DNA from 3 places in the Desulfobacter sp. genome. Region 1 is predicted to be linked to each of the others. Evidence: riboswitches for the same ligand, from Rfam matches in the RefSeq annotation. Region 1 holds a riboswitch; each other region holds the start of a gene.

The links. A riboswitch is a leader RNA that binds a small molecule or an ion and turns the genes downstream of it on or off. The one in region 1 is predicted to bind thiamine pyrophosphate.
Region 2: another riboswitch for thiamine pyrophosphate. It lies ahead of AB7U36_RS13780 (class I SAM-dependent DNA methyltransferase); the one in region 1 lies ahead of thiS (sulfur carrier protein ThiS).
Region 3: another riboswitch for thiamine pyrophosphate. It lies ahead of thiC (phosphomethylpyrimidine synthase ThiC); the one in region 1 lies ahead of thiS (sulfur carrier protein ThiS).

What each region holds. Positions count from the first base shown of each region.
Region 1 is NZ_JBFXHE010000245.1:20-3,297, forward strand. Features, by position in the region: partial or broken gene AB7U36_RS15620 (OadG family protein) at 1-382, shown strand, start outside; gene AB7U36_RS15625 (biotin/lipoyl-containing protein) at 405-809, shown strand; TPP riboswitch at 1,099-1,191, shown strand; gene thiS (sulfur carrier protein ThiS) at 1,281-1,478, shown strand; gene AB7U36_RS15635 (thiazole synthase) at 1,481-2,257, shown strand; gene thiH (2-iminoacetate synthase ThiH) at 2,372-3,278, shown strand, end outside.
Region 2 is NZ_JBFXHE010000192.1:186-3,463, forward strand. Features, by position in the region: gene AB7U36_RS13775 (TenA family protein) at 73-729, opposite strand; gene AB7U36_RS13780 (class I SAM-dependent DNA methyltransferase) at 829-1,560, opposite strand; TPP riboswitch at 1,635-1,738, opposite strand; gene AB7U36_RS13785 (tetratricopeptide repeat protein) at 1,807-3,278, opposite strand, start outside.
Region 3 is NZ_JBFXHE010000122.1:2,762-6,039, forward strand. Features, by position in the region: gene AB7U36_RS10505 (prepilin-type N-terminal cleavage/methylation domain-containing protein) at 1-345, opposite strand, end outside; gene AB7U36_RS10510 (GspH/FimT family pseudopilin) at 388-930, opposite strand; TPP riboswitch at 1,154-1,265, shown strand; gene thiC (phosphomethylpyrimidine synthase ThiC) at 1,347-2,633, shown strand; gene AB7U36_RS10520 (hypothetical protein) at 2,772-3,275, shown strand; gene coaBC (bifunctional phosphopantothenoylcysteine decarboxylase/phosphopantothenate--cysteine ligase CoaBC) at 3,275-3,278, shown strand, end outside.

The sequences.
Region 1 (3,278 bases):
CTGCGACTCTTTCTGGGGATATGCCATCGGAACGCTTTTTATCCGCTTCTTCGGCGTTTTCCTGGTACTGGGCGTGTTGATGTTCGGCATGATCGTCTGCGGCAAGATTTTTGAATTGGCCTGCAAGCGCAAAACCGCCAAAGTTGAGGAAACAAAGCTGCAGCCGGCTGTTCCAGCACAGAGACCGGTCTCAGCAGCGTCTGAAATGGAGCCGGAGATGGTGGCCGCTGTTGCCATGGCCCTTCATCTGGAGATGTCCGGACCCGTCGGTATAAAATCTGAACTCGGCGCGGAGGATAATCAGAACGCCTGGAGCCTGTATGGCCGCCAGAAGATCATGAACGACCGGACACAGGCATTTAAACGCCATTCTAACACCTAAATGCAAAGACAAAGAAACCCAAATGAAATACGCTATTTCCATAAAACAGAAAAAATATGAGATCGAAATCGGTGCCATCACCAATGGAACCGCTCAGGTAACAGTCAACGGCTCCCCCTATCAGGTGCAAGTGGAAAAACAAGCCGACAGGCACATTCCCGCGTCGGCGGTACCCCCTCCAGCCCGAACTCCGGCACCGGCAGCCGTTTTCGCCTCCGGAACCATCACGGCACCCATCCCCGGATTAATTGTTGACATTCTGGTCAGCGTCGGAGATATGGTTAAAGCTGGCCAGGTGGTCGTAGTCATGGAAGCCATGAAAATGGAAAACCCCCTGATCAGCACTATTGACGGCCAGGTCAAAGAGATCTGTTTGCAGAAAGGCGCCCAGGTCGCCACCGGCGCAGTTATTCTGGTGGTCAGATAACTGCATTTTTTTTTGGATACGGAGACAGCGATAAAAGCGATAAACCGGATCGCGCCGATGCATCTTAATTGGCCTGATCCTCTTCATACTGGCAGGATACTTTTTTGGCAACCTGCGTGTGGTCAAGGAAAATTTTTCTCTGGTACTGGTTATCATTATTTTTCTCTCGGTCATGCCGCTTGTGATAGAGTTTTTTCGGTTCGGGGTGAGAAAAAAACGGAACGGATTAAAATAATGGTTGGGCGTTCAACCCGGGGTTGACAAACCTTCTCATTCTTTATATAGCTTAATCCATCGCGTGGGGTGGCGCACGGCGCCTGAGATAATACCCATTGAACCTGATCCGGATAATACCGGCGAAGGGAAGCGGACAAGACAGCAATAAACCTGGAGAAATCCGGATTTAGGTTTTTTTACAAGCCGCTTGCCCCTTCCTTGGGGGCAAGCGGCTTTTTTTTAGGATTTTTATCTATGAATATTTTTGTCAACGGAAACAAGGAACGCATAGAATCCTGCACTTTGGCGCAGTTCATTGCCTGGAAAAAGCTTGATGCCGGGGCCCTGGTTATTGAACTCAACCAGCAAATCATTAAACAGAAATTTTGGCCGACAACTGAACTCCAGGAAGGCGATCGCCTGGAAATGCTCAGTTTTGTCGGAGGAGGCTGATTATGAACGACGATGTACTTTTATTGGGGGGGAAAGAATTCAGCAACCGGTTGCTGACCGGTACCGGGAAATTCGGCAACCATGGACAAATTCCCAAGATGCTCGCGGCCAGCGGTTCACAGATGATCACTGTGGCCCTGCGTCGGGTCGACATCACGGCTCAGTCTGAAAATATTCTTGAATATATCCCCAAAAATGTGACCCTGCTGCCGAATACATCCGGGGCCCGTAGCGCAGAACAGGCCGTACGCATTGCCCGCATTGCCCGGGAAGCCGGTTGTGGTGATTTCATCAAAATCGAAGTTATCACCGATATGAAATACCTGATGCCGGACAACTGGGAGACCTTGAAGGCCACGGAAATTCTGGCCAAAGAAGGGTTCCAGGTTCTGCCCTATGTTCTGCCGGACCTGCCCCTGGCCAAACGTCTGGAAAACGCCGGTGCAGCAGCGGTCATGCCTCTGGGCGCACCCATCGGAACCAACCGGGGACTGGAGACCAGACCGCTGATTGCCATGTTAATTGAAAATATCAGCGTGCCGATCGTTGTTGATGCGGGAATCGGCAAACCTTCCCAGGCCGCGGCTGCAATGGAAATGGGAGCAGACGCGGTTCTGGTGAATACCGCCATTGCCACGTCCCGGGACCCGGAAGCCATGGGACGCGCCTTTGATCTCGCGGTCAAAGCCGGACGGGCTGCCTTTTTGGCTGAAATGGCCGAAGCGTCCACCCTTGCCCGCGCCTCTTCTCCGCTTACTGGATTTCTTGACGGAGAATAGAAACAAAAAAACAGAAAGCGACTAACCATATTTAAAGCGTATCAGAACTTTAGAGCATAAGCGCCACCTTATAAAAATAAATGAGCTTGAAGCGTTCTGATCAAGGATCAAATCATGTCATTCTATGAGGTAGTTGAGCAATACCGTGATTTTGATGTTCCCGATTTTTTTGACCAGGTGAGCGATGAAGACATCATCCGTAGTCTGGCCAAGGAAAAACCCGGCCCCATGGATTTTATGACCCTGCTGAGCCCCCGGGCTGCCGGACATCTAGAAGCCATGGCCCGCAAAGCCCACCAGCTGACCGTGCAGTATTTCGGACGCACCATCCAAATGTTCATTCCGCTGTACATCTCCAACCACTGTAACAACGGCTGCGCCTATTGCGGGTTTAATCATAAAAACCCGATTCTGCGCCGAAAACTCAGCCTGGAAGAGATTGAGATTGAGGCCAGAGCCATTGCCAAAACCGGCATGCAGCACATACTTTTTCTCACGGGTGAAGCCCAGCACATGACCCCCATGTCTTATCTGCTGGATGCGGCTCAACTGCTTAAGACGCATTTTGCATCAGTGGCGATTGAGGTCTACCCCCTTGAGGTTGAGGCGTACCGCCAACTCAACCAGGCTGGTGTCGATTCCATGACCATGTTCCAGGAAACCTATGACCAGGGCGTTTATAAACGGGTTCATCTGGCCGGCAAAAAGATGGATTACCACTGGCGGCTCAACGCACCTGAACGGGCCGCAAAGGGCGGTATGCGGGTCGTCAACCTCGGGGCCCTGCTTGGTCTGAGTGAACCGCGCCGGGACATGTTTTTCACCGGGTTACATGCCCGCTACCTTGAAAACAAGTATATCGATACCGAGATTGCCATTTCCCTGCCCCGGTTTAACGAGGCAGAAGGCGATTTCCAACCCGACTACCTGGTGGACGACAAAACCTTTGTTCAGTTCATGACCGCGTTGCGCATCTTCCTGCCACGTTCGGGACTGACCATCTCCACCCGTGAAAACGCGA
Region 2 (3,278 bases), on a different contig from region 1:
GAAATGAAAAATATGGTTGGATAACCAATCCCATAGAAAGGGACGATCACAATCGGCTAAAGGTTATTGCAATTACTTTTTCATAACTTCTTCAAAAAAATCGAGTTCATATTGTGTTGATAGCGTGAAGGCTTTCAACATTTCCTGATGAAGTTCTTCATCTGCTGCGGATGATAGCCGCTCTACAATATCAATAAATCTTTGCGTGTATTGCTCGTACGCTTCACTGTGATAGGTGTCGATCCACATCTGGTATTCGTTGTCAGCTTCCGCAATGGTCAAGATGTGGTTACCAACGCTGCTAAACACCCAGAAACAGGGTAAAAGTGCCGCAGCAGCAAGAGCAAATACGGAATTTTTACTGTGATTAAGCAGAAAGGAAGTGTATTTCTCAATTGCAGGAGACTTTTCTTCAGCTTCCTCAATATCAAAATATTTCAGAAACTCATTGTGAAGGGCTTTTTCAATGTCCAGCCCATCTTTGGCTAACATTTGAAAGAATTGCTTTTCAGATTCGTTGGGAGCTTTTTCGGCCAACAGGTCCAAAGCCAGATTATCATCCTTGAGATAAAGGATATCCTGCGACAGGAAATGTGCAAAATTATTTTTATCTAATGTGCCTTTCGCCAGTTGTACAACGAAGGGATGAGCGATTGTATCCTCATAAATAGAAGCTACCGCATCCCACATCTTTTGAGTGTATTTTCCTGCTGCTTTAATATTCTTCATCACCCCCTGATTCCTCTATTTTTATTTTTTAGGAATGAGCCTTAAATAACTCGACCATTTCAAAACAGTCGGCCATTGTCGGCCGTACGTTTAGAAATTTTAATTGGCCATCTTATTTCGTGCTCGTTCCTTAAAGGCACAAATGGCAACATAATCACCGCAGTCAAACCCCGGAATTGGTTGTTCTTCCATATTGTTTGAGTATAGCGGATGTTTAGTGAGCGTTTGAGCATAATCAAAGTCTTGAAAACCTGCTGTTTTAAGCATCTCGACTTTCTCAGCAGTTGTACGCCAGTTTGCAACCTTTACAAATTCAATTGGATACGGGTCCCTTGGGTGAACTCCTTCCAATAATGGATGTTCCCATGTTTCGACACTTTTTGCCAGGTTATACATGGTTGCGTATGAACTTTCCTTAGGAACATCAATAACCACGATTTTACCTCCTTTTCTCAAAGCAGTATATGCTTTGTGAAACACGGACTGCAGGTCATTGATATAGCTTGGTGTGCCGTTGAATAGGATCGTATCGTATTGTTCTTCGCCCAAATCGGCGTCTTCCGCTGTGGTTACCTCAACACTTATCCCGCGTTTACGGGCAATCTCAGCCATTCCCTCTGATGGTTCGAGACCGTACTGAATGGAAATGTTAAAATCTCTTTTCAAGATTGATTCAAAAAGACCACTTCCGCACCCTACAGAAAAAGTATCACCCGCATCTTTCATAAAATAAGCGACCAGGTTCACCTCTGAATTTAACAGATTCATATTGTCAAAAAACCACGCATCATATGCTTGTGCAAATTCGTCAAAACTTCTTTTTTTATCCATGCTGACCTCCGAAGAAAAACCGTTATTATCAACCCGGTGCAGATAATGTATTTTTATAGGTAGGCACTTACTTGAAGATGCATGATCCGCTTCCCTACGTCGGTATTACCCGCATCAGGTTCCAAGGGTCAGGAAAATTTTTCCTTCTCAGCTTTTGCAAGCGCCCCCAGCTAAATTCTAAAGAAGTATCAAAAACAGCGTTTTTTAAATGTACGCAAAAACCTAACCGGACACTACTGATTTATTTTATTGAGTTATTTCCTCTATCAATTTTTTTGCGTCACTGGCCCCGGGGAAATTATCATTAAGCTCCAGGGCCTTGGACAGCTCTTTGAGTGCCTGCTCTTTTTCCCCTTTTCCGTAATACGCCAGCCCTAAATGGTAGCGGATAATGGGATGGTTTGGTTGTTTTTCCAGGCAGTCCAAAAATTCGGCAACGGCATTTCCGTACAACCCTTTTTTATAATAGGCAAATCCCATCGTATCCATGATGCTCGGATCTTCGGGATAAAGGGTTTTCGCTGTTTTTGCCAGGGCCAGGGCTTCGTCAAATTTATCTGTCCGGCTTGCCAGGTAAAATGACAGATTGTTGGCGGCGGCGGCATAGTTGGGATTGATTTCAAGGGCTTTACGGTAATGGGTTTCTGCGTCATCAAATTTGTTTTCCGCTTCAAGAAGGACGGCCAGCAACATATGGGGCGGGGCCAGTTTATCATTTTTTTCAATCATGGTCAGATATTGTTTTTTTGCGTCCTCAATATTTTTCTGGGACAGGTATATTTTTGCCAGCGTTCCGTAGGGACTCAGATAATCCGGGGCAAGGTCAACGGCTTTCAGCAGTTCTGATTCTGCCTGTTTCATATCCTTCTGGGCCAGATAAATATTTGCACGGGTGCTGTGCACAAGCGCTTTTAAATTATTGTTATCCGTGAATGCATCCATCTGCTGAGTACACAGGGCATGGGCAGTATCAAATTCTTTCTGGACCACGGCATTTCTGATTCTCAGGGTAAATACGTCAATGAGTTTGTTGTTCAGGGACCAGGCCTTTTCCAGCAGGGGGGCTGCCTGGTCAAATTGCCTCAGCGCAGATTTTAAGTAGGCAAGCCGGTAATAGCCTGCCGGATTGTCAGAGCCGATTTCAATCATTTTTTTATAATCGTCTTCAGCTTCCTTAATTTTTTTCAGGGCCACATAGGCGTTGCCCCGGAGCAGATAGGCCCGGTAGGCTTTGGGATCAAGCTTAATTACCGCGGTGGTCTGATTTACGGCAAGATCATAGGCGTGCTGGCGCAAATAAATTTCAGACATCAGCAACCGGGCCTGGGTATACTCCGGTTTCAGCTCCACCGCCTTGACCAGGGCTGATGCCGCCTGGTTCGGCTCCCCTATTCCGATATAAGAAAGGCCTTTAAAATATTGAACCCTGTGGGCATTTGGTTCTTCCTTTTCAAGGGCGATCAGGATATTGAGCGCATCCTGATATTTTTTTTGAAAAATCAGGATTTCGCTTTTCAGCATTCTGGCATCCGGCAACTGGGGCCGTTTTTTGAGAATGCCGGCGACCAGGTTCTCCGCTTCGTCTATTTTTTTCTCCTTGTACAGGAATCTTGCCAAGATCATCTGGCTGTTGCTGTCTTCAGAATCAAGGGCAGCGGCTTTCCTGTACAATTCAAGGGCCTTATCCTTTTGGTCCGTCACGTTATAGAATCCGGCCA
Region 3 (3,278 bases), on a different contig from region 1:
GGTGGAGGTGTCATTGTCACCATCGGCATTGTCGTTATCCAACCCGTCATCATCAGCAACATAAGTAAAAACAACAGTGGTTAAATTTGCTGTTTCAATACCTGCCCTTCCTGAGCTGTAAGGGTCGTATCCTGCCATGCGCAGTTCCTGCGCCATATAGCTGATTCCGGCACGCAGGTTTTGCTGCATTTCCACCACCTGATCCTGGGCTTGGTAACTAGCCTGTTGAGACGTGAACTGTGCGTAAACCCCTCCCAGAAGAATACCGGAAATGGCAAGAACAACAAGAACTTCAATCAGGGTAAAGCCAGCATTTTCCCTGCATGGCGATATATTTTTTCTCATTATTTCCCCACCTGTTATTTGTTTACCCCTCCACTGATTGCCTCACTCCCAATTTGTTCCGTCATAACTTTTTCGTATTTTCGGATATCCGGAATTGGACAAAGCCATCTCATACCAAACGGAATTATTGTTCCTTAATCTTGCAGAACCTGTCCTGTTACCAAGGGGGAATCCACGGGAATTATAGCCAGTCCTTGATGTACCACCAAAGCTGGCTTCATAAAGTGTGCAACCTAGGGGCATGGCAACCGGTAACAACGTCACTTCTCCACCGTCTTGTACTGCGTTATCAGCGGTTCCTGCACCATCACCATTATCAAGAAAGATCGTATACCCTCCCCCCTGAGCCGGGAAAGTCACCGTTGAAAAGGTAATGCCTACACTGCAATTGCGTTTAAGCGCTTCAGACTTGGCTTTCTGCATATTGGAATAGAGCTCACGTGCCGCAGCTTTTAAGCGATAGTTCGACAACCAGAGCATGATATTTGGGATTGCAACAGTCATGGCGATTACCATGATCGCCAATACGATAAGGGTTTCCAACAGCGTAAAACCTGTGCCAGTATTTAACATTTTGTTATTCATGAACGTCTTCGGATAAAATTAAAAATTATTTAATTTGCCGGATGACAACCAGGCAAAATGTCTCGAAGTTGTTTGACGCCATGGTTAAATATCGCCAAAACCATGAAATAAAATTAATACTACAGGCGCCATTGGTTTTCAATCATTGTTTTAACCTTGCAGCCAATCTGATCTTAAGGTTAAGCCATTGACAGAACCTTTTTAATCAAGTATTTGACATTTCAGTTAATCATGGGGGTGCTTTTGTAAAAGCTGAGAGAAGTTGGCTCAAAACTTCAACCCTTGGAACCTGATCCGGCTCGTACCGGCGTAGGAAACTTGATTGAAGCTTTGGTATAGAGCGATCTGTCATCTCCCGGCCCCGCCGTTTCAGTTTCCCTTTCATAAAATATAGATATAAAATAGGAGATGTACACATGTCACAGTCATATACGACCCAGATGGATGCAGCCAGGAAAGGCATTCTCACACCGCAGATGGAACAGGTGCTCGCCAATGAACCCATTTCAAAACAGGATCTTATGGAGGGAATTGCCCAGGGCTCAATTGCTGTCCCTGCCAATAAGAATCATTTAAACCTGAAAGCCGCAGGCGTGGGAAAAGGGCTTAAAACCAAAATTAACGTCAATCTGGGCGTATCCAAAGATGTCTGCTGTTTTGATGCGGAACTCCAGAAGGCGCGGTTGGCTCTGGAGTACCAGGCAGACGCAGTCATGGACCTGAGCGTATCCGGCGACACTGAAAAATTTCGCAAGTGTCTGGTGGCACAAATCCCTGTGATGATCGGTACGGTGCCCATTTATGACACCTTAACCCGTACCGGAAAGCCCACCCAGGAAATAACCCTGGAAGAGTGGTTTGAAACCGTTGAAATCCATGCAGCCAACGGGATTGATTTCATTACCATCCATGCCGGACTCAACAAAAAATGTGCCCAAAGCATAAAAACCAACCCCCGGCTGTGCGGCATTGTCAGCCGGGGCGGGGCTATCCTGTTCGAATGGATGGAAAAAACCGGCAATGAAAATCCCTTTTATGAACACTTTGACCGGCTTCTGGACATCTGCCAGGCTCATGATGTCTGCATCAGTCTGGGGGACGGACTCAGGCCTGGCGCCATACAGGATTCAACAGACGCCCCCCAGATTGAGGAGTTGATCACCCTGGGGGAACTGACCCGGCAGGCCTGGAAAAAAAATGTGCAGGTCATGATTGAGGGGCCCGGCCACGTGCCGCTGCATGAGGTGGAAATGAACATGAAACTGCAAAAAAAGCTTTGCCACAATGCCCCGTTTTATGTGCTTGGCCCCCTGGTTACCGACATTGCCCCCGGCTACGACCATATCACGTCAGCCATAGGAGGTGCCCTGGCCGCCATGCATGGTGCTGACTTTTTGTGCTATGTCACCCCGGCTGAACATCTGCGGCTGCCCACTGCAGACGATGTTAAACAAGGTATTATGGCATCCCGGATCGCGGCCCATGCCGGAGATCTGGCCAAGGGTCTTAAAGGGGCCGGGCTTATCGACCATAAAATGAGCAAAGCCCGGGGTACGCTGGACTGGGAGGGACAGTTCGACTGCGCCCTGGACCCGGAAAAGGCAAGACTTTACCGCAACTCGTCCCAGCCTGGGGAAAAAGAGGTTTGTACCATGTGCGGTGATTTTTGCGCGGTTAAACGTGTGGGAAATCTGCTTGAATAGCGGCACATCCTGGCAAGGTGCATGACTGTTTTATGTTCATGCGTCAGCACTGAAGTGAATGACATTGAATTGACATTTAAGAGGATTCGTTTTAGAAAACATAGCATTTGCTGTAACGAATAATCAGGAGAATACTAAATGAAAATTCGTCATTGTCTGCCGGCAATTTGTTGGGGGTGTCTAATATTTACAGCCTTTATTTTTATTTCAGGGTGCGGGCTTTTTAAGGGGTCATCTGCCTCTAAACAGGTCCAGTCCTCCCCCCAGCCGGAGGTTAAGGAGAAACCTGTTGCTGTTTACTATGATTTTGAGGATGTTCTGGTTCCCAAGGAACTGAAAATTATCAAAGACCGCACGGTTATCGTTTCAACACCCGGATTCAGATCCGGAATCCTTAGCCTCAAGGGGCGGGTGGAGTCAAACTCCCTTTATAATTTCTTTTCCATAAACATGGAAAAAGACAACTGGGAGGTCATTTCCAGGATTAAAGCCCCTGAAACCACCATCATGGTATTTCAAAAGGCCACGCGCTGTGCCGTGATTTCAATCCGTGAAGAACAAATTTATACCTATATTGAAATCGGCATCGCCCCGACCCTGCGCGGCGTCTCCCAAAATCCCACAAACGATGGGACCTTTTGATGA